Regions from separate parts of the Ruegeria sp. BB10 genome, predicted to be linked through region 2. Evidence: riboswitches for the same ligand, from Rfam matches in the RefSeq annotation. Region 2 holds a riboswitch; each other region holds the start of a gene.
The links. Region 2 has a riboswitch for cobalamin ahead of ACR3EP_RS08055 (CbtB domain-containing protein). Riboswitches for the same ligand answer to the same signal wherever they lie in the genome.
Positions count from the first base shown of each region.

Region 1: it holds a riboswitch for cobalamin, as region 2 does, so the genes downstream of both, ACR3EP_RS20235 (DUF1636 family protein) here and ACR3EP_RS08055 (CbtB domain-containing protein) in region 2, are expected to answer to the same signal.
Region 3: it holds a riboswitch for cobalamin, as region 2 does, so the genes downstream of both, ACR3EP_RS12325 (hypothetical protein) here and ACR3EP_RS08055 (CbtB domain-containing protein) in region 2, are expected to answer to the same signal.

Region 1 is NZ_JBQFIW010000002.1:264,933-272,392, forward strand. It holds gene ACR3EP_RS20205 (AMP-binding protein) at 1-780, opposite strand, end outside; gene ACR3EP_RS20210 (polyamine ABC transporter substrate-binding protein) at 1,036-2,121, opposite strand; gene ACR3EP_RS20215 (RrF2 family transcriptional regulator) at 2,354-2,758, opposite strand; gene ACR3EP_RS20220 (GTP-binding protein) at 2,863-4,074, shown strand; gene ACR3EP_RS20225 (DUF1826 domain-containing protein) at 4,092-4,706, shown strand; gene ACR3EP_RS20230 (DUF6525 family protein) at 4,703-4,975, shown strand; cobalamin riboswitch at 5,141-5,347, shown strand; gene ACR3EP_RS20235 (DUF1636 family protein) at 5,450-5,806, shown strand; gene ACR3EP_RS20240 (ABC transporter ATP-binding protein) at 5,803-6,588, shown strand; gene ACR3EP_RS20245 (ABC transporter substrate-binding protein) at 6,607-7,460, shown strand, end outside.
Region 2 is NZ_JBQFIW010000001.1:1,580,593-1,588,052, reverse strand. It holds gene ACR3EP_RS08075 (DUF302 domain-containing protein) at 1-140, opposite strand, end outside; gene ACR3EP_RS08070 (DUF1636 family protein) at 282-626, shown strand; gene ACR3EP_RS08065 (hypothetical protein) at 623-1,117, opposite strand; gene ACR3EP_RS08060 (CbtA family protein) at 1,185-1,883, opposite strand; gene ACR3EP_RS08055 (CbtB domain-containing protein) at 1,888-2,058, opposite strand; cobalamin riboswitch at 2,095-2,301, opposite strand; gene cobF (precorrin-6A synthase (deacetylating)) at 2,345-3,088, opposite strand; gene cobA (uroporphyrinogen-III C-methyltransferase) at 3,081-3,809, opposite strand; gene ACR3EP_RS08040 (cobyrinic acid a,c-diamide synthase CobB) at 3,806-5,122, opposite strand; gene cobM (precorrin-4 C(11)-methyltransferase) at 5,115-5,909, opposite strand; gene ACR3EP_RS08030 (cobalamin biosynthesis protein) at 5,906-6,274, opposite strand; gene cbiE (precorrin-6y C5,15-methyltransferase (decarboxylating) subunit CbiE) at 6,271-7,460, opposite strand, start outside.
Region 3 is NZ_JBQFIW010000001.1:2,379,307-2,386,766, reverse strand. It holds gene recR (recombination mediator RecR) at 1-490, opposite strand, end outside; gene ACR3EP_RS12340 (YbaB/EbfC family nucleoid-associated protein) at 555-899, opposite strand; gene ACR3EP_RS12335 (DNA polymerase III subunit gamma/tau) at 1,135-2,895, opposite strand; gene ACR3EP_RS12330 (protein-tyrosine phosphatase family protein) at 3,029-3,523, shown strand; gene ACR3EP_RS12325 (hypothetical protein) at 3,525-3,932, opposite strand; cobalamin riboswitch at 4,016-4,236, opposite strand; gene ACR3EP_RS12320 (alpha/beta hydrolase family protein) at 4,372-5,229, shown strand; RNA gene ffs (signal recognition particle sRNA small type) at 5,262-5,360, opposite strand; gene ACR3EP_RS12310 (bifunctional 2',3'-cyclic-nucleotide 2'-phosphodiesterase/3'-nucleotidase) at 5,400-7,280, opposite strand.

The DNA of each region.
Region 1 (7,460 bases), on a different contig from region 2:
CGATGCAGAAATAATCAGCGTGGATTTGTAGCTGGCATCCAAACCATGGTTCAGAAAAACAACTAATGACAGGGCGCGCTGGGGATCATTAGAAATGTCGCAAAGCAACGCATCGATATCTGAAGTGTTCCCTTCTTCGTTGGCCAGAAGGGCATTCACAATTTCCTGGTTGGCGGTTCGCCACTCTGTTTCAAAAGGTTGTTCAGAGCCGGGTTCTCCAACCGAAGCTTCGCCAGGACGGCCCGCCAGCCTGTGACCGCATTCCGAAATTGGATTCCCAGTCTCGTGCCTGATTAAGCGTGTCCGAAGCGGTTCATATTTCTCACGCAGTTCGGTCTTATTTTGCGTCAACAATTTGCGCGCGCTATCGAAGGCACGCAAGCCAATAAGGCTTTGAACTCTTTGCACAATACGATCGGAGTTATCATCCGGCGTGCCGACAATCGCCTTGTTCACGACATTTGGGTATTGGTCGTTCAACGAGCCCGCTGCATCGTCAATCGCCTGTGACAATTTCCAACGGGGGACTTTTGCAAGACCCACATCCCGCATTGATTTCAGAACAAGTCGGCCCAACCTTCTGCGCGGTGTTGCGCCAAACAAAAAAAGCAACCAACCGACTGCGCAAATCTGGTTTTGTCGTACCTGGTAACCAAAATCTGGGCTGGAGAGGTTTGAATTTGGGTATTCAGGCGAAGTCTCTGCTTGTCGATCCAAACACACGGCGATTGCGCACAGGATTTTTTCTAACGTACTCGCGCTGCCATCATTCGGTGTCATCTTACTTTTCCTGCCCCAAATTAGCTGTTTGGTCGCGATCCCTTTTCAAACCCTTGGTTTCCGCTTTGAAGCTAAGTCTTATTGCGTCGTCAGCCGGGGTCAAATGTGAAAAAAGCACAGACTGCGACCTACGACACCGGCTGGGGCCTTCTGCAAAGTGCATTGGGGCAAGGCAAGCTTTTCCCAGCCCCAACATTTTACACGTATCAGTCGTTTTGTGCTTCTTAGACGAATAGGTTAGCGTCAAAAGGCGACCTACACGCCAGATTTAACCCGCGTCCACATGCGCGTCACGAAACGCTGCATCTCAGCGTCCCAAGGCATCTTCATATAGAGGTTCTTCATCCCTTCTTCAGACGGATAGAGGCCCGGATCATTCAAAATCGCTTCGTTCAGAAACTCTTGCGACGCAAGGTTTCCGTTTGCATACCAAACATAGTTTGAAATTGCGGCCGCGTTTTCTGGCTCCATCAGGAAGTTGATGAACTTATGGGCCAGTTCCGGATGAGGGGCATCCGCAGGGATCGCGATCTGGTCGAACCACATGCCCGAACCTTCTCGGAAAGCGCTATACTCAATTACAATCCCGTTTCCGGATTCGGCGGCCCGGCTTCGGGCTTGCAGGCCATCACCTGACCAGGCCATTGAAACGCACACTTCACCGGTCGCAAGGTCCGAGATATAGCCTGTCGAATTGAATTTCCTGACGTAAGGACGAACCGCGTTAAGAACCGGTTCAGCTTTGGCGATAACATCGAGATCGCGCGTATTCGGATCCTCTCCGATATAGGTCAGGGCAGCGGGGATAAGCTCGGACGGAGCATCCAGAAAATTCACGCCACAATCGGACAGCTTGGACACGTACTCCGGGTTAAACAGCAGCTCCATCGAATCCAGTGGGATATCGTCACCAAGCGCCTCGCGAACTTTTTCGACATTCACAGCAATGCCCGTTGAACCCCACATATAGTTAACTGAGTAGCTATTCTCCGGATCGAAGGTCGCGGTTCGTTGCTCGATAGCATCCCACAGGTTAACCGAGTTGGGCAACTGGGCTTTGTCGAGCCGTTGGAAGACACCGGCTTCTATCTGACGTTGCAAAAACGTGCCCGAGGGAAACACAACGTCATAACCAGACTTGCCTGCAAGCATTTTGGTTTCAAGCAAGTCATTGGAATCGAAGTTATCGTAGACGACTTCGACCCCCGTTTCGGTGGTGAATTTCTGCAGCAGAGACTCGTCGATATAGTCAGCCCAATTGTAAACATAGACCTTTTCCTCGGCGTACAGCGCGGTTGTGAAAAGCAAGGTCATCGACGCAGCCGTCAATATTGATTTCATTGTGTACTCCTAGGGCTTTGCAACATGTTCCCGGTGGGTTGTGAGAAACGCGGTCCACCCGTCTTATGGTCATGAGGCAGATCCAACAAGCCCGAAGTTTAAGCTGAGCCTTACCAAAGGACGTACCCCCACCCTAGTTGGTGCAACCCTTAAACAGCAGGAATGTTGCACCCATAGCGTCAAACGATGTGGTGAGAATGAAGAGAAACTTGCCGCGATACTTGATCAGGTATTACTTGCCTCTGACTTCGGAGATGGTTGTCTCGCCGAGACGGTCGACTAGGCTTTGCTCGATCTCCTTCATGATACTCGAAACGCGACGGTGCAACGCATGTTCCACTGAACATTTGGGGGCATGGTCTTCTCTGCCAGAGGCGATCAGACTTTCGTCCAACGCAAGATACACATCCGCCAGGGTTATGCTGTCTGGTTCGCGTGCTAGACTCCACCCTCCTGCGTGGCCTTTTTCCGAAGTTAACAGACCCGCGTCACGAAGCCGTCCCAAGACGCGGCGTACCACCACCGGGTTCGTCCCTGAATGCTCGGCGATATCCGCAGATGTACGCTTACGATTCGGATCTCCGGCCATGTGGCCGAGCGTGTGCAGGGCGAGGGATAGGCGGCTATTGCGCTTCATTTGTCGTTCTTCTCCAAACAGATATCACACGTAACAATAACTGTTGCATTCGTCTAGTAACTGCGTAAGTTACGTGACTCTCAAGGCACCATTCGGAGCAACCCATGTCAGATACCCGACTTCCTGTCACCGTCCTTTCCGGCTTCTTAGGGGCGGGCAAGACCACCCTTTTGAACCGAATCCTGAACAACCGCGAAGGGCGTCGGGTCGCGGTTATCGTCAACGATATGTCCGAGGTGAATATCGACGCCGATCTGGTACGGGCCGATACCGAACTCAGCCGGACGGATGAAACTCTGGTAGAAATGTCGAATGGCTGCATCTGTTGTACCCTTCGGGACGATCTTTTGGAGGAAGTCCGGCGCCTCGCTGCGGAAGGACGTTTTGACTACCTGCTTATTGAATCCACAGGCATTTCCGAACCATTGCCTGTGGCAGCAACTTTCGATTTCCGAGATGAAGCGGGCGACAGCTTGTCGGACGTGGCGCGGCTCGACACCATGGTAACGGTTGTCGATGCGGTGAACTTGCTGAACGATTTCTCGTCCCACGATTTCCTACGAGACCGAGGCGAAACGATGGGAGAGGAAGACGAGCGAACTCTGGTCCACTTGCTTACGGATCAAATAGAATTCTCTGATGTAGTGATCCTGAACAAGGTTGATGATGCGGGGTCAGAAAAAGTTGATGCGGCCCGCAAGATCATCCGCAGTCTGAATGCAGATGCCGAGATCATCGAGACCAACCATTCGGAAGTTGCCGCAGAAAAGATCCTGGACACCGGCCTGTTTAACTTCGAGCAAGCCCATGAACACCCGATGTGGGCAAAGGAACTGTACGGCTTTGCCGGCCATGTGCCTGAGACTGAGGAATACGGGGTTGCGTCATACGTTTACCGGGCGCGACTTCCGTTCGTTCCCGAACGCATTTTGGACGTTCTCAACGGTGATCTGCCAGGGGTGATCCGGGCCAAAGGCCACTTTTGGATTTCGACACGCCCGGACTGGGTGGCTGAATTTTCACTCGCCGGTGCATTGTCCAGCGTCAAACCACTCGGCACCTGGTGGGCATCAGTTCCCGAAGAGCGACGCCCCGCACATGACAGCGCCCGCGCCTATATGCAGGCCCACTGGCAAGAGCCGTGGGGCGACCGCCGTCAAGAGATCGTTTTCATCGGTGCCGGGATCGACTGGCAAAGTTTGAAGGCACGATTGGACAATTGCCTTATTCCAGCAGTTACGGCGTCAGGGCCCGACAATTTGCCGAACCTGCCGGACCCCTTCCCGATTTGGCGCCGGGCAGAGGATGCCGCATGAACTTCGTTAGAAAGCCCGTGAAAGACAAGGTCACCGGTGTGAACTTCGCAGATGATCCGGCGGCAATCCGCACTTTTGCACAGCCAAACTGTGCCGCTTTGATTTGGCGCCGGCGAACCCCGCCGGATATGCAAAGCTGGCTTGACCAACTTGATCCCAAGGCTTTGCCAAGTGGGCGAGTCATTCTTCCACCAAGCGCCGTTAAGACGACCGTGGGGCAACTCTGCGATATCTCCGGTATGCCTAACGGGACTGAAAGAGCGTGGCTTCAGGATGATATCACTTCTCTGGCCGACATGTTCTGCGAGCTGATGAACGCCAACTTCCTGCGGCTGCGGCTGGATGTTGTCACCACCAATGCTTGCCGTAAATTTCATACCGATGCTGTCACCGCCCGGTTGGTCTGCACCTATCGTGGCACTGGAACACAATACGGCACCTCGACTGATGGAAACGATCCCGCGCTTGTGTTTACCGTTCAGACCGGCGCTCCGATCCTGCTACGGGGAACACTCTGGCCCGAGCGACCATCGTCAGGGGTGGTGCATCGCTCGCCTCCAATCGAAGGTACCAGTGAATCCCGTCTCGTCTTGGTTTTGGACCCAGTGGAAAATCCGGAAACCGAAGCATGAGACGTAACCTCGGGCAATGCAGCTTGCGCCGCAAGCATCGATCAACCGATCCGATGGATGTGTTTGACGGCCTTCCAGCCCCGTTGCGACAGTGGTTGTCAGAAGCGGCGTTGCCATGGTCCCCGGTATCCGCACGCCGCATCTGGTCAAAATCGCGGGCCAAGGGGCTTTCATCAGAAGAAACGCTCGCGTCACTCAGCCAGGCCGAAGCCCGAACGCTCGCGCGTGACCGGCAATCGACTGTTTTCAAATTAAATTCTCAAACATGAGGAAAAAATTGCCACCTCTAACACAGTATGCTGTCGCGACCCATGCGACACTGGGTGCCGCACTTGCAGCGAAAACGCATGCGGCAGATTTCGAAACCCAGAGCGTTTGAGTTCCGATCGAAAAGTTGTTGTTTCAAATCGTGATTGACATGGCCCCCAGTCTAAGACAAGCAAGGGCCAGATGGTTCCCGATGGTACGCCCAAGGGATGAAAAGGGAATACGGTGCGGTTCGCCACTTTGGCGCCAAATCCGTGACTGCCCCCGCAACTGTAAGCGGTGAGCGACGCCAAAATCCACTGGCCATTGGGCCGGGAAGGATGGCCAAGCATCGACCCGCAAGTCAGGAGACCTGCCATCACATGTTCAACCAACCCGGGGCGGGGCGTCCTGGAAGGAGGCTTTGATGGCACGTCTGAAACGTGTGTACATGATCGGCACCTTCTGTCCGCGCTTGGCTTCAAGCGGAGCGGACAATGCCGGAAACACCTGACCATTTCCTTCTGATCTGCTCGACTTGTACCGGCGCATTGCCTGTTGATGTCATGCGCAATGCGTTGACCGGCAGGTTGCCGACCGGGTTCGCAGTGCGCACCGTTACCTGCATGGCGGGCTGCGCGCGACCAACGACCGTCGGATTTCAGGCCGCTGGCAAAGCTCAGTACCTGTTCGGCGATATTGAAACTGCAGAAGATGTCAACGCGCTGGCGGAATTCGCACATCAGTACCGCAACGTCGCAGACGGTTGGACCAACGCGACGGACCGGCCGCAACCACTATTTGCAAAAACCCTTTCTCGTTTGCCTCGAATTCAATTGGAGGAGCCATCATGACGACCTCATCTTTTCTGGTTGCGCGTGATCTCGAATATTATGCGCTCAATGGTGACGTTCTTCTGCAAGGCGTCTCGTTTGAATTGGCCGAGGGCGCGATACTGGCAATTGCCGGTCCGAATGGGGCGGGGAAAACCACGCTTTTAAACCTTCTGTGCGGGGCAGCTGAGCTTGTGCTGGGCCAGGTATTGGTCAAGAAACGCAGCCTGAAACATATGCCCGCCATGGAGCGCGCCCGCATGATCGCGGTTGTGGGTCAGCAAGAGCAGCCGGATGGCAGGCTGTTGTTGCGGGACTATGTTGCCATGGGCCAGATTCCGATCTGGGCCGACCGTTCGGCGAATGAACATGCCAGAGAACTGAACAGAATTCTTGAGCTGACCGACCTTGGCGCGCTGGCAGACAAGCGCATGGCGGTACTGTCCGGGGGCGAACGTCAACGCGCGCATATCGCCCGGGCACTGGCACAGAACCCATCGTTGTTGTTCCTGGATGAGCCAACCAACCATCTCGATCCGGATGCCAAGGGTCGGATGCTGTCTCTGGTCGCCGAACTCGGCATCACGGTTGTGATGATTGTCCATGATCTTGTCATGATCCCGGAATTTGCCACCCACGTGGCGCTGATGAAATCAACGCGGCTGACGGGATTTGGCCCCGTGGCCGAAGTGCTGACCCCCGAGCGGGTCCGCGATACTTTTGGCGTTGAATACCTGTGCTTTCACCACGAAGGCCGCGTGATTCCAGCGCTGGATATCCGAAAATCCACAATCTCAACCTAAACCGAGGAACCTTCCCCAATGAAACACATCTGGTCCGTGGCGCTGGTCACAGCCATGGCAGGCGGCGCGTCCGCCCACGAGGTCACCGTCGACAACTGCGGAGCGCCGCTGGTGTTCGAAACCCAGCCCGAGCGTCTGGTTGTGCATGACATGAACATGACCGATATGGCCTTCGCGTTGGGCCTGCAGGACAAGATCGTCGGTCTGACCGGCATCACCGGCTGGTACAAAACCAGCCCGGAATTCGACACCCTGCGCGGTGATATCCCCGAACTGGCACCGAAATACCCAACTGTCGAAAACCTTGTTGCCGTGGAACCCGACCTGTTCTTTGCTGGCTGGTATTACGGCATGAAGCCGGGCGGAGATGTGACTCCGGATACGCTGGAGCCCTTTGGTATCAAGACCATGATCCTGACCGAAAGCTGTGTGCATCTGGACAAGGATCGCCCCGAAGCCAGCATGGACCTGCTGTTCAATGACGTCCTGCGCCTGGGTCAGGTCATGCACGTTGAAGACAAGGCCGAGGCGCTGGTCACGGGCTGGAAAGACGAACTCTCAGTGATCGAAGCGCAGACTGCCGACCTGGCGAAACCCCGCGTTTTCTTGCTGGACGGCCCGGCGGACGCGCCATTCACCGCAGGTAAGTTCGCCATCCCCGATGCTATGATTGCTGCCGCGGGTGGTGAAAACGTGACCCACGACATGGAAACAAGCTGGGGTCGAACCTCGTGGGAGGCGGTCGCCGCCGCAAACCCGGAATTCCTTGTGCTGCTTGATTATCAGACAGGCAATGGCGCTGCGGACACGTTCAAATTTTTGCAGGAACATCCAGTGATGTCGCAGACTGAAGCCGTGAAAAACGAGCGCTG
Region 2 (7,460 bases):
TTTTCCTTCACCGCAGCCTTCGTATCCGCGACCAGTTCTTCATAGCTTTTGACGGTTGGATACACTGCCCAACCCGACAATGGTTCCTCGGCCCGGACAGGCAGGGCGAGAAGACAGAGCAAACCCAAAAGCGTGCGCATGACGGTGCCTCGTTCAATGTGACTGTCTGAGTGATGCCAGAAATCCGAGTTCCGCGCACGCACATTTCCGTGCGTATTCAGGATTGCGCCGACGTCTAGAAAGCCGCAGAAACATGCAAACCATCAAACACGAGGCCACACGTGGACCCGATACGCCTATTGATTTGCAGCAGTTGTGCGGGAACGCGTGACCGAGTGGCCGAGAGGCAGGCCGTGGATGACGCGCTGGTGCGTGCAGGGCTGAATGGCCGGGTCGTCATCTCGGATCACGCCTGTTTCAGTGGCTGCGCTGAGCCGACCGCATTGGCATTGCAGGCCGCAGGACGGGCGTCTTACGTGTTTTCGGGGGTCGATATCGTTACCGATGCCGAAGACATCGTCGCGACCTGCAAAGCCTATTTGGACAGTCCCGCAGGTTGGATCGAAGACGCCCGACCCTGCGGGCGACTTCGGATGTGTTTGCGCGCGCGGATACCGGCGCTTTAATCGACCTGAACGGTCACGGCAGCGCTGACCGGTACGTTGTCGACCGTCAGTGCGCTGTGGCTGTTTGCGTTCAGCGAAACCGAAACCTCGACCTCTCCCTTCGGAAGGTCGGGGATGTGTATCCAGTTGCCGTAGAGCCGGGCCAGTTTCTCGCCATTGATGTAAACATGCGCGTGGCCTTCGCCGTCTACGTCGGCTGTTGACGCGTTTTCTGGGGCAAACCGGAAATTCTGCGGCATGACGTGCAGGTTCCACCCGGCCATCGGGTCCTGGGTCAGCGCGATTGCAACGCTGGGGGCGTCCGCCCCTGCGGGCAGGTTTACCGTGGTCGAATGGTCATGGGCCATCGCTTCGGCATGCGCGCCGCCGTGATGGGACGGATCGCCATGATCGTGGCCGTCAAACGTGACGCCATTGGCTGCCGCCAGCACAAAACCAGCACCACCACCGAACACAAGGCCGATTGCAAAAAGGGCAAGTGAGCGTGCCATTTTTTCTTTCCTTTAGGGCAAAAAGAAACGCGCCGGGCAGAACCCGGCGCGTCATTATATGAGAGGATCAGGCCGCTGCTTCGACGCGTTTGCCTTCGCTTTGCCAGAAATACCCGGCAAAGGCACCGACCAGAACCCAGGCCACCAGACCGATGCCAAAGGCGCGAGCGGCAAACAGAGCGCCGATCTCGGTCGGGACGGGGCCGGTGAACACATCCGGTTCGGGCGCACCGATCAGATGGGGTGCCAGCAACAGGGCTGCTGCGATCACATAGCTGATCAGGTTGCCGCCAAACGCAATCAACCACAGCGCAACAAGCGCGGCACCAACAGTGGCAAACCACCAGACCTGTCGGGCATAGACGTCAGCCGCCGCTACACCAGGCACCTCTGGTGCCAGGGTAAAGCCAGGCGCTAGATGAAAGGCGATGAACCCAGCCAGACCCCACAGCACGCCGGTGCGGCCATCAATCGTGTGGCCCTGGCCTTCGGCCACGGACATCAGGGCAACCATCAGCAGCGCGTAACCGGTATAGGTCAGCATGGTGAAAATGACGCTCAGCGCGTCGCGGGTCAGTTCCGAAAACATGCCCGGCAATTCGGGATGCGCCGAAACGGCCTCGGCCCCGAAGTGCACCAACTCACCGGATTCGTACAGCTCTGCGTGCAGCAAAACAGGTTGTACAAAGACCAACTGCAGCAAGGCGGCTATCAGCCCCGCTGCAGCACCAGCGAACAACGCGCTGGTCAGTATACGACTGAACATGGACTTAGTGGCAGGGGAAGCCGGTCGCGTGGCGCACGTCGTGTGCTGCGTCATGCAGCGCCGCGGCCTGTACGTGACCGGTCAGGGTGATGATACCCAGACCCAGTACCACCGCGAACATGACCGGAAGGATACCAGCGCGCGAGGCGGATGCTGTTTGCGTTTGTGTTGCCATCTTTTATTCTCCTTTGCCGCCGCACCCGACGGCCGGTGTTTCAATTGTCGCCTGGCAGGTCTCCTGGCTTGCGGGTCGATGCCTCTGTTCGCCTTCCCCCTGAGAACAGGAGTGGCTGGTTGAACAGGGGCTCTCCGCTTACAGTCGCGGGGGCGGCTGTGGATTTGGCTGCCATGGCAGTCGCACCACATTCCCTCTTAGCATCCGGATGTCTCCGGCAGGACCAGACGCGTTCATTTAGCCTCTATGGTGCCGCTGGTGCAATCGTCATTTGCGACCTTTTAGGTCAGATCACGCGCTTTTTCAGCAAATAGATATCCATGATCCAGCCATGATCGGCACGTGCCTTGGCGCGGGTGTCCAGAATCTCCTGCGCCACATCGGTCAAAGCGCCTTTGATCAGGATTTCCTCTTTCATGCCGACATAGGCACCCCACCAGATGTCATAATCGGCCATGTCCAGGGTTTGAAACGAACACTCGCCATCCAGCATTACTGCTACTTTCGAGGCATTTGCCGGCCAGCCTTCATCCCTGATCCGCCGTCCCGTGGTCACAACATAAGGCGCGCCCAGATCATTGATCGGGATGGCGTGGGCGGCCGTCAATGCCTGCAGCGCGGTGATGCCTGGGATCACCCGTGTCGTGAGCTCAGGGTCCAGCCGCGACGCGATTCGCAACGAGCTGTCATAAAGCGACGGGTCGCCCCAGATCAGCAGCGCCACTTGTCGCGCATTCGGGTGGGCCGCAATCGCCTCGTGCCAGCGCACTGCAATGGCATCATGCCATTCGTCGACCCCGCGCAGATAACCATCATCGGCCCGACGCTTGGGAATGTCGAAATAGGCGATCTGCGGCGGAGTGTCAGTCACAGCTGCAATGATCTCTTCGCGCAACCCGGCCAGATCAGCCTTGTTCTCGCCCTTGTGCGGGATCAGGATCAGGTCTGCATCGCGGATGGCATTTGCCCCTTGCAAGGTCACGTGATCCGGGTTGCCAGTGCCAATTCCGATTAGAGACAACTCAAACATTGTCGAACTCTGCCAACGGGCCATACAGGATCAGCGCCGGGGCTGTGCCGATCTCGGCCTCCAGCTTTTGCGACAGCGCGCCAATTGTTGCACGGTGCAGGCTCTGGTCGGGAGTCGATACGGATTCGGCTATCAGGGCTGGTGTTTCCAGCGGCAGGCCATGCTCATGCAGCGCATTTACCAACAGGGGAAAGGTCCGTTTGCCCATGAACACCACAGTCGTTGCATCCGGATCGGCCAGCGCGGGCAGGTTCAGATCTTCGGGCAGTTTACCACTGACATCGTGGCCAGTGACAAATTGCACCCGCCGCGCAGTCAGGCGTCGTGTCAGGGGTATTCCTGCTGCCGCCGCCGCCGCAACCGCCGAGGGGATGCCAGGGATGATTTCATATTCGATCCCGGCCGCACGCAGGGCAACCAGTTCTTCCTCCAGTCTGCCGAACAACCCGCCATCACCAGATTTCAATCGCACCACGCGAGCACCGGTCTTGGCGTAATCCACCAACAGGCGGCTTACGTGATCCTGCTTGGGTGAGGGTCGCCCGGCCCGTTTGCCCACGCCCACCAGATCTGCATCGTCATGCGCATGACTTAGGATCGGGCCGCTGCTGAGGTCATCAAACAGCACCGCATCTGCTTTTTGCATCCGGTCGACTGCTTTCAGGGTCAAAAGATCAGGATCGCCGGGGCCGGAACCTATGAAGGATACGAAACCGCTCATGCCGAGGCCTCGGCGATCAGGTGAAAGAACGTACCGGTGACGTTCCCGCGCACCGAACCTGTTTGCGGCCCTTCAGCACCTTCAGCATCAAACACCCGCGCCAGCGGTGCGTCCGGCTGTTCTACGATCGAAGAATAATGGAATTCATGCCCCCGCAGAGCCGTGTCGGCTGCAAAACCGGGCATCGGGGCCAGCAATTCTGCGCGCCGATACCCCAGATTGAACTTGCGCTTTTCATACGAGGTCACCAGCCGCAGCAGGCCTGCCATCTGATGTCGCTCGCCCTCTTTGTCGATCAAGGCCTGACCCAGCGCCATGTATCCACCGCATTCTCCATGCACGGGTTTGGATTCAGCGTGTTTGCGCAGTCCGGTCTGGAACGTGTCGGCGGCAGCCAGTGTGCCCGCATGCAATTCCGGATAGCCACCGGGCAGCCAGACCAGATCGGCATCGGCAGCAGGTGCCTCGTTCGCCAGAGGTGAAAACGGCAGAATTTCTGCACCCGCCGCGCGCCAACCTTCCAGCAAATGCGGATAGGTAAAGGAAAACGCGGCATCGCGGGCCAGCGCAATCCGTTGCGCCGGAGGGCGCGGTAGCGCGGCTGACGATGGCCCATTGGGGCCTGAGGAAGCCGCCACCTTGAACGCCTCAAGATCCACATGTTCGCGCAGAAACGCGGCATAGCCGACAATTGCGCTTTCCAGATCAGGATGCTCGACCGCCTGTATCAGGCCCAGATGGCGTTCCGGCAGGGTCAGATCACCGCGCCGGGGCAAAACGCCCAGAACCGGCAGACCGGCGCGCTCCATACCCAGACGGGTCAGACGCTCGTGCCGGGGGCTTGCGCAACGGTTCAGGATCACACCGGCAAACGGCAGGTCGGGGTTGTACATCCGAAACCCCAGTGCAGTTGCCGCCGCTGATTGCGCCTGACCGCCCACATCCAGCACCAGCACCACAGGCCAGCCCATGCGCTGGGCGGTTTCGGCGCTGGACCCGTGCCCCAGCTCGCCCGGCTTGGCGACGCCGTCAAACAGCCCCATCGATCCCTCGGCGACCACGATATCCGCACCCTCAGCCTGCGCCGAAATCGCACTCAGCAACGGGTCACCCATAGCCCAACTGTCCAAATTGAACGAGGAGCGCCCGGCAGCAGCATTATGAAAGGCAGGGTCGATATAGTCCGGGCCGCTTTTGAACGGTTGCACGGTCAGCCCATCCTCGGCCAAGGCCCGCAACAGGCCCAGCATGACCGTCGTCTTACCTGTTCCCGAGGACGGGGCAGAAATCAGAAGACCCGGGGGGTTAGTCATCACCGTGGCTCCAGCTTGACCACGGGCTATCGGCGCTTTGGGGGCGATAGCGACGGTCGTAATCCTTTGAATACAGGCAGCTTTCATCGAACCCTTCGCCTGCCAGCGCCGGGCCCACCATGATCAATGCGGTGCGCGAGATGCTTTCATCCAGCGCCTCTTTCAAGGTGTCCAGCGTGGCGCGGATGATCCTCTCATCCGGCCAACTGGCGCGATACACCACGGCCACCGGGCAGTCCGCGCCATAGGCGGGGGTCAGATCGGCAATCACCTTGTCCAGATTGCCGATCGACAGGTGAATGGCCAAAGTCGCACCAGTGCGGGCAAAATTCTCCAGCGTCTCACCTTCGGGCATCGAGGATGCACGGCCCGGCGTCCGGGTCAGCACCACGGATTGTGCCAGTCCAGGCAGGGTCAGCTCGGTTCCCAGTGAAGCCGCCGCAGCAGCAAAGGACGGCACGCCCGGCGTCACGCTGACCGGGATGCCCATCTCTTTCAGCCGTCTGATTTGTTCACCCATCGCTGACCAGACCGACAGGTCGCCGGAATGCAGGCGCGCCACATCCTGACCAGCCTGATGTGCGGTCTCGATCTCGGCCATGATCTGATCCAGATCCATCGACGCGGTGTTTATGATCTTTGCGTCCTCGGGACAGTGACCAAGGATTTCCTCGGGCACCAGCGACCCGGCGTAAAGGCATACCGGGCAAGACGCGATGATATCACGTCCGCGCAGAGTCAGCAGGTCGGCAGCGCCCGGTCCGGCGCCAATGAAATGAACAGTCATGTTTGTCCTCCGATGGCTATGGCGCAGGTGGCCAGCCGGTCGTCTGAGATTTGTCTGGGTGAGGTCAGTCGAGCGCCGGATCCGGCAGCGGCAAGGGCGGATGCTTCGGCCACGCTGCCGGTGCCATACGTGGCGCGGCTGCGGTTCGAGCAGGTGAGCGTGCGCTGCCCTGCCAGATCGGCAGGGGCGACGAAATGCAAGGGCAGTGCGATGGCCGAGGCGAATTCGATCAACGCAGGATGTCCGTCTTTGTCCGCCACCGTGGCCAGCGCATCCACGCGCTGCCCGTCGCTGGCCCGGTCAAAGGCCGCGCGCAGGCTGTCCAACGTGGCCGTAGATGAGAATCCCAATCCCGCGACGATCATAGGGTGACGCTCCACTGCACCACCGGATAAGCGGACTTCCAGCCGCGCCGGGGGCCAAGTGCCGAGGCTTGTGCCAGTTCGATCCGCAACAGCTCGCCGCCCAGTTTGTCTTGCCATTGCGCGAGCAAAGCTTCGCTTTCCAACGTCACCGCGTTGGCGACCAGCCTTGTGCCTTTGGGTAGGGCGGCTTGCAGCCATTCCATCAGTTCGGTGCTGAGACCACCGCCGATGAAAACCACGTCCGGCAAGGTCAGACCACCCAGTGAGCCCGGAGCAGTGCCGTGCACAACATTCAATCGGTCCTGGCCCAGCGTATCAGCGTTGCGCCGAATGCGTTCGGCGCGATCTGCGCGGGGTTCGATGGTTGTGGCCGTCAGGGTCGGGTCACACATCAGCCATTCGATGCTGATCGAACCCGTGCCGCCGCCGATATCCCAAAGGTGTTCGCCCCGCTGCGGCGCCAGTGCCGACAGAGTTAACGCCCGCACGGGGCGCTTGGTGATTTGGCCATCGGTTTCAAAAATCTCGTCCGGCTTGCCCGACGCCTTTGGAAAGGCGCGGCCTTCGCCTGCAACCTCAAGCCCGACGCAGACCGGGTGGTCGAATCCGCCCAGCAGCGCTTCGGTCAGCGATACACTGCGCGCCCGTTCTCGAGGGCCGCCCAGAGCCTCCATCACATGCAGGCGGGTGTCGGGAAATCCAGTTTGGGTTAGGTAGGTCGCCAGTTCCGCCACCGCCTTGCCGTCCCGCAACAGCAGGATGGCGCGTACCCCCGGTGCCAGATCAGGACGCAACCGGGTCAGCGGGGCTGCGTGCAGGCCGAAGGTCAGCGTGGTCTCTAGCGGCCAGCCCAATCGCGCAGCGGCCAGTGAAAAGGTCGATTGGCCGGGCAGGGCAGTCCATTCGCCAGCCTCGAAATTGCGCGCGATAACTGAACCTGCACCAAACCAGAAGGGATCGCCCGAGGCGAGAACCACAGTCGGACGGCCCCGAAAGCCGGCCAGCATCGGAAGGCCATCGGAGAAAGGCACAGGCCACTCAACCCTCTGCGCGCCGGTTTCTGGAATCAGCGACAGGTGCCGCGGCGGGCCCATGACGATTTCGGCGCGTTCCAGCACTTGACGGCTTGCCGGTGGCAGGCCATCCAGTCCATCTTCGCCCAAGCCCAGAACGGTCAGCCACGGAG
Region 3 (7,460 bases), 800 kb from region 2:
CCTGTCCCTCCAACTGATCGGCGATGTAGTGGGCGGTGGTCTGGCCGTCGACGGTGGCGTTCAGGGCGAGGATGATTTCGGTGATCCCCTCGGCTGTCACGCGGTCTTTGAGGCGGGGGATGCGCAGTTCGTCCGGCCCGACCCCGTCCAGCGCCGATAGCGTGCCGCCCAGAACGTGATAGCGGCCTTTGAATACGCCTGCGCGTTCCATTGCCCACAGGTCGGCCACGTCTTCGACCACGCACAGCTCTCCGGTCGCGCGGTCCTCGCTGTCGCAGATGTCACAGATATCGGTGGTGCCCACATTGCCGCAGTTCAGGCATTCGCGGGCGGTGATGGCAACCTGCTGCATAGCGTCCGACAGAGGCGTCAGCAGCAGGGCGCGTTTGCGGATCAGGTGCAACACCGCGCGGCGGGCCGAGCGGGGGCCGAGGCCCGGCAGCTTGGCCATCAGATCGATCAGGTTGTCAATATCGCTGTTCGAACTCACCGAGGGTGCTCCTGCAAATGGGCCGGGCAGGGGCGCCCGGCCGATGATCCGTCAGGAGGGTGTATCAGAACGGCAGCTTGATGTCTGCGGGCAGGCCCATGCTTTCGGTCAGCTTCGCCATTTCGGCCTGTGCGCGTTCAGTCGCTTTGGTTTGTGCGTCCTTGATGGCGGCCAGGATCAGGTCCTCGACCACTTCCTTGTCGTCGCCGTTAAAGATCGATGGGTCGATGTCCAGACCTTTCAGCTCACCTTTTGCGGTGGCGGTGGCCTTCACCAGTCCTGCACCGGATTCGCCAACGACCATCATGTTGTTCAGCTCTTCCTGCATGTCGGTCATCTTGGCCTGCAAGTCCTGCGCGGATTTCATCATCTTGGCCATGTCGCCCAGACCGCCGAGTCCTTTGAGCATCGGTATTCTCCTGTGTATCGCTTTGTCGCCTAAATACGGGCGGTACCCGTGTGGCACAAGGGGGTGGGGTTGCTCCCGCCCGTCGTCAGGGTCTTTGAAAGACCTTTCCTCCCGTTGGGCCCGGCAGCGCGGGCAAAGCCCGCGCTGCCGGGCCCAAGGCCGCTCAGAGCGATCGGCGTCAGCCGATTGCCCGTGGCGGGCGCGGGAGGATTTCGGGTGTGTGTGTTGAAGTGGCTCAGTCTTCCTCGAACGGGTCCCATTCGTCTTCGACCTCGGGCAGGGCTTCGGTTTCTACCTTGGCTGCGCGTTGCTCAGGCGTTTCGATGCTTTTGATCCGCGCCTTCGGGAACTGGGCCAGAACCGCCTGCACCAGCGGGTGTTCGCGGGCTTCTGCCTTCAGTGCTTCCTCAGCCGCGTTTTCCTTTTCATAGATCGTCTCGCCGCCGCCTTCGTTGACGACAGTGACTGCCCAGCGGTTACCGGTCCATCGCTGCAGGGCGGTCCCCAGACGTTGCGCCAACTGGGCCGAGGCACGCTGGGTCGGTTGGAATTCGATACGCCCGGGTTGATAGGCTGCAAGCCGCAAAGACCGCTTGACCTCATCCAGAAGCACGCCGTCCCGGTTTGCGCGGATTAGTTCGACCACATGATCGAAGGTCGGATAGCGTGCCAGGGCGGCCTGCACATCCTGCGCCAACGCCGCGCTGGGTGCGCCGCCGCCCCCACCATGGGCGGGAGCTGCATAAAAAGATGCCACCGGCGCTTGCGTCTGAACCGCGGCATGCGATGGCGCCGGTATCCCGCCACCGGGTCCGCCATTTGGCGGTGGGGGCGTGTCTTGCAGACGTTTGATCAACTCTTCCGGGCTGGGCAGGTCTGCCACATGGGTCAGCCGGATCACTGCCATTTCAGCTGCCATCATGGCATTCGGGGCCGCCGAGACCTCTTCCAGCGCTTTAAGCAACATCTGCCACATCCGGGTCAGGACGCGCATCGGCAGGGCTTCGGCCATTTGTTGACCACGCGCGCGCTCGTCCGGCGAAACGGTGGGATCATTGGCTGCGTCTGGCGTGATTTTAACCACAGAGACCCAATGGGTGATCTCGGCTAGATCGCGTAGCACGGCCAGCGGATCGGCTCCTTCGGCATATTGCCCGCCCAACTCGGTCAGCGCGCCTGCAGCGTCCCCGCGCAGGATCATGTCCATAAGGTCCAGTACCCGACCGCGATCAGCCAGGCCCAGCATCGCGCGGACCTGATCGGCGCTGGTTTCACCCGCACCGTGCGAGATCGCCTGATCCAGCAGCGAGGTCGCGTCCCGGGCCGAACCCTCGGCTGCACGGGTGATCAGCGCCAGCGCGTCATCCGCGATCTGAGCGTTTTCCGCCGCCGCAATCTTGCCGAGCAGACCGATCATGTCCTCGGGTTCGATCCGGCGCAGGTCGAACCGTTGGCAGCGCGACAGAACCGTCACTGGCACTTTACGAATCTCGGTGGTGGCAAAGATGAACTTCACATGCTCGGGCGGTTCTTCAAGCGTCTTGAGCAGCGCGTTGAACGCGCTGGTCGACAGCATGTGGACCTCGTCGATGATATAGATTTTGTAGCGCGCGCTGGCGGCGCGATAGCGGACACTGTCGATGATCTCGCGGATATCGTTCACACCAGTACGGCTGGCGGCGTCCATCTCCATCACGTCAACGTGGCGGCCTTCCATAATGGCCACGCAATGTTCGCATTGGCCGCAGGGCTCAGTCGTTGGCTTGCCTTCACCATCGGGGCCGATGCAGTTCATGCCCTTGGCTATGATCCGTGCCGTGGTGGTTTTGCCGGTGCCGCGAATGCCGGTCATGATGAAAGCCTGCGCGATCCGGTCGGCCTCGAACGCATTTTTCAGCGTGCGCACCATTGCGTCTTGACCGACGAGATCGGCAAAGGTTTCCGGGCGGTATTTGCGGGCAAGAACCTGATAGGCGGGGCTGGGCGTGTCGTTCATATCTGCTCTGTCGGATTCGGGTTCCGATGCAGCGTAGAGACCCCTGCCGCCCGCGTCCACAGCAGGCTTGGGTGAATTTCGGTTTGCAGCACAATTTGCACGCCTTAGAAGCGAGTATTAGGGAGGGTCCGTAGTGAGCCAGTTCGCACTTCATTCAGTTCAGATTGGAAACGGCACCGTTGCCTTGTCGCCCCTTCCGGGGCGCGGTGGCGGGTATACGCGGGACTTGGGAATGATCCGCGACTGGCAGCCGGATCTTGTGATCTCGATGACCACCGAGGTCGAAATACTGCAAGAGGGCGCAAGCGGGCTTGGCGAAGACCTGCACGCACTCAATATCGCATGGGTGCATCTGCCGGTTGCGGATTTCGGTACGCCGCCTCCTGAGGTTGACGCGGCGTGGGGCAGTGTCAGCCCTGCGGCGACTGATATCCTGTCCTGCGGGGGGCGGGTGCTGGTGCATTGCCGGGGCGGCTGTGGCCGGTCCGGGATGATCGTGCTGCGCCTTATGGTCGAGCATGGCGAAGACCCCGAGACAGCGTTGGCCCGTTTGCGGGCGGTGCGGTCCTGCGCCGTCGAGACCGACGGCCAAATGGAATGGGCAGCCCTTGGGCGGACGCGCGGCTAGATCAGAGCGCCACCTGCCGCTCTGCCTGTGCCACCGGGTTGGGCGGGATCGCTGTGACCTCAAGCATGGCGCAGGGGGGGGTGGTTAGCATGCCTGCGGGGCGCATGGTCACATCCTGGCCGAACATCATATCTGCGTAAGCATCCAGCGACTCGAGGGGCGCATCCTCGCTTGTTCCACAAAAGACCCGGATCAGGTCTTTTTGTGCGCGAAACCGTGCGCTGCATCCTTGCGTGCAATAAGCCAGCTCAGTGCTGCCGTCGAACTCAAAATCAGGCGTCGTCGCAGGAACGACCGCGTCCATCGCCTGCACGATCGCGCGCGCCATCTGTGCCAGCGCCGGACAGGTTTTTCCTGTGCGTTGGCAAACGGTTGCGGTAAATTGGTGTGTCTTTGTCTTCCAGATCATATTGCGCCCTCCGCGCGTGGAACGGGGGCATGGATCAGGTGTGGCAGCGTGCTGACGACCTGCCCGGACACCCCTTCCGAGTTTCGGTTTCTTGTTCGATGGCAGGTCTCCTGACTTGCGGGTCGTTGCGTTGCCGACCTTCCCAGCCTTGCGGCCAGTGGTGTTTCGGCATTGCTCACCGCTTACAGTTGCGGGGGCAGTCGCGGCCTTGGTTCGTTCCGGTATTCCGGGCAGAACCGCACCGTGTTCCCTTTTCATCCCGCCCCGGGGACCGGGGACGAGAACCATCACCCAATCGCTAGCGGGTAGGGGTGACCTGAGTCAAGCCGCCTTTTGGTGGGGCAAAGTGGACGCGTGGTCATGCGGAAACAGGATTGACTTAGGGTGGCAAAAGATGCCGTTTGGGGTGGTGAACTAATCGGTTCAGATTGAGGGCGCCATGCTGGATACCGCACAAGCTGTTTTAACCGAGGATTTTCAGTTTCCTTCTGGTTCGACCCAACTGTCGGCTCGGTTGTACCTGCCGGTGGCGGAATCTGGGATCGCAGTGGTGATCCACAGCGCCACCGGGGTGCCGCGCGACTATTATCAGCATTTCGCACGCTGGTTGGCTGCGGAACATGGCATTGCCTGTCTGACCTATGATTACAGCGATTTCGGTCATTCGCAGAGCAGGCCATTGAAGTCAGCTCAGGCCACGATGGCGGATTGGGCGCTGATCGACATGCCTGCGGCTCGGGCCGAGATGCGCAGGCGATACCCCGACGCGCAGCACTGGAGCATCGGCCATTCCGTCGGCGGTATGCTGGGGCCGATTCAACCCGATATTGATCAGATCGACCGTATGATCTGCGTCTGCGCCGGGCCGGTGACTGTGTCGGACCATCCCTGGCCTTATCGGGCGTTGGCTTTGCTGTTTTGGTACGGACACGCGCCCCTGGCCGTAAAAGCGCTGGGTTACCTGCCGGGCAAGGCACTAGGATTCGGATCGAACCTGCCTGCCAGCGTCTATTGGCAGTGGCGCCGCTGGTGTACTGCGCCGCGCAACTACCTGCCCGAAATCGGCGTGTCCTTGCCCGAGGCCCGCTGGGCACAGTCAGACACACCAGTGGATCTGTTCAGCTTTGAGGATGACGATCTGGTTCCAAAGAACGCGGTCTGGCGGCTGGCTGATCTGTACGGGCCCAACGCACGCCGCCATTTGTTGTCTCCGGCCGAGTTCGGACTGTCCGAGGTTGGCCATATCGGTGCCTTTGCCCGGCGCAATTCGGCTGTCTGGCCACGGTTGATTGCCTAGGCCTGTTCGCAACAATTCAATGTCGGAAGTTTAAGTGAGAGGTTGGACATCGACCCAAGCGGGGCTCGTTGTGGCTGCTTCCTTCCGGACCTGACCAGGTTGGCGAGGCGCTCGCCCGCGCCAACCTCTCGGGGTCTGATATAGGCAACGGGCGCAGGAAACACAACCCGTCAGAGCGTCAAACGGATCAGCAAAAAGCCCTCATCGTCTTCTCCGACGACGTGGGGGTCATATTCTTCAAGCTCGGCAATGTGGGTTTGTGCCTTCGGGCCGGTTCTTAATAGCGCAGTCGCGCCCTGCATCGAGGCAAAGCCAAAAGGATAGGGCGCATACTGCAAGGGATCTTGCGGCAGCGCGCCGGACAGATAGTCCTGCAAGACGCGCTGAACAGGCAGGTTCGGCAGCGCGATGGGCTCGGCCTGATCAACAAAGGGAAAGTGACCCCCGCCATTGGCACGGTAACTGTTCAGCGCGACGACGAACCGTTGATCGGCCGCCATCGGTTGACCGTCAAAGCGAATGTTGCGAATGCGCCGGTTGACGGGGTCGATCAAGTGACCGCCAGCGTCGAACCGAGCCGGCTGAGAGAGATCAAATTGATAAGTAAGTCCCTGTATAATATCAAAATTATGCCCCGCCCTGTTGATGTCGACCAATGTGGTCTGATGTCCCGGCGTAATCTGGTTGAACACGCCTGCAGACATCTCAAGCCAGTAGCTGATCTGCTCTCCGGTGACAACTGCCGCCTGCAGCTCATTGGGAAACGCATACATGTCGTTGACATGGCGCAGGCATATCTGGCCGGGCGGGACGTCGGTGAAAAACCGGGGGCCGGCACGCCCCCCGAACTTTGAAGGCGCGGTCGCGGACAGAACAGGAAAATCCGCAAATGACGTGTCCTGCAGATAGGGCCGCAGGGCTGCTGCCTGGGCCGCGGCGGTCAGAATCAAACCTCTGTCCGGGGCGCAAAAACTGAAATAGCTGTGCAAATGCTGATCGGTCTGGCCAACGGGTTGCGCCGTGCGCCGCCGGGTTTCCGAATGGCCCCGGGCGAAAAGGCGCGCCAAAACAGGGTCTTCCTGGATAAGCTTGGGTGAGCCGTCGGGTTTGGTTGGGCATATCGAACGCAGACTGACGCGATGATCCTGAACGGTCCAATGGCCATTTCCCGCCCTGTCCAATGTCAGGTCGATCACCCCCAGAAATGACCCGGACGCACCGGGCATGACCACCGGCTTTCCGTGAACCAGACCCCGATTTGCATCGACGTGCTCAATCCCGTCATGTGTGTTTCCGGGCAGTGTCAGATGTGAATGCCCGGCAATCAGCGCATCAATTCCTTCGATACCGGCCAGCGGGATGACGGCATTTTCCAAACCCGTTTCCGGTTCGGCCGACCCTATCCCTGTATGCGCCAACGCAAGGATCAAATCGCAACCCTGCGCTTTCAGATTCGTCACTTTTTGTGCGGCGCAAGTCAGGATATCTTCGATGACGACCTTGCCTTGTAGCAGGTGTGCTTCCCATTTGGCTGTCTGCGGTGGCAGGACTGAGAACGCACCAATTTTCAGCGTAACATGTTGATCATAATATTTTATTTCTCGATTCAAAATCGCATGATCTTGCCAGCAGGAGGGGGCGTCTTGTCGGTGTGCATTGCTGCAAATCACTGGGCACGCAGTATCTGCAATCACACGGTCCAGCGTTTCCAGTCCAAAGCCGAAATCATGATTTCCGAGCCCGATTGCGTCATAACCCAGCTCGGAAAATGCTTGCATCAGGATGTGCGGTGCATTTTCGGATTGAACCGCCCATTCCCCCAGTGGCGTGCCTTGCAGTGAATCTCCGTTGTCGCACAGAACCACCAGAGCACCCTGCGCTTCGGCCTCGGACCTGGCTGCGCGGATCAGGCTGGCGGTGCGGGTAAAGCCGATTGAGGGGGCGGGGGTGTCCGAATAATAATCGAAGCCGCATAGATTCATATGCAGATCGGATGTTGCCAGAACCCGTATCTTCAGTGGCGCGCGGGACGGGAGAAGGGGATGTGTCAAATTTCTACTTCTGGCGGTTATATGCTAATCATTTTCTCCAAAAAGTATACTAAATGCAACTTGCATAGCGTGCTTTTAGTCAATTGACGGCTTCAAGTTTTCGGGTGGTGCGAATTGGCATTGCAACATTGGCATTGCAACAAAAGGGCAGCCGTGGCAGCCCTGTGCCGACGACCCAAG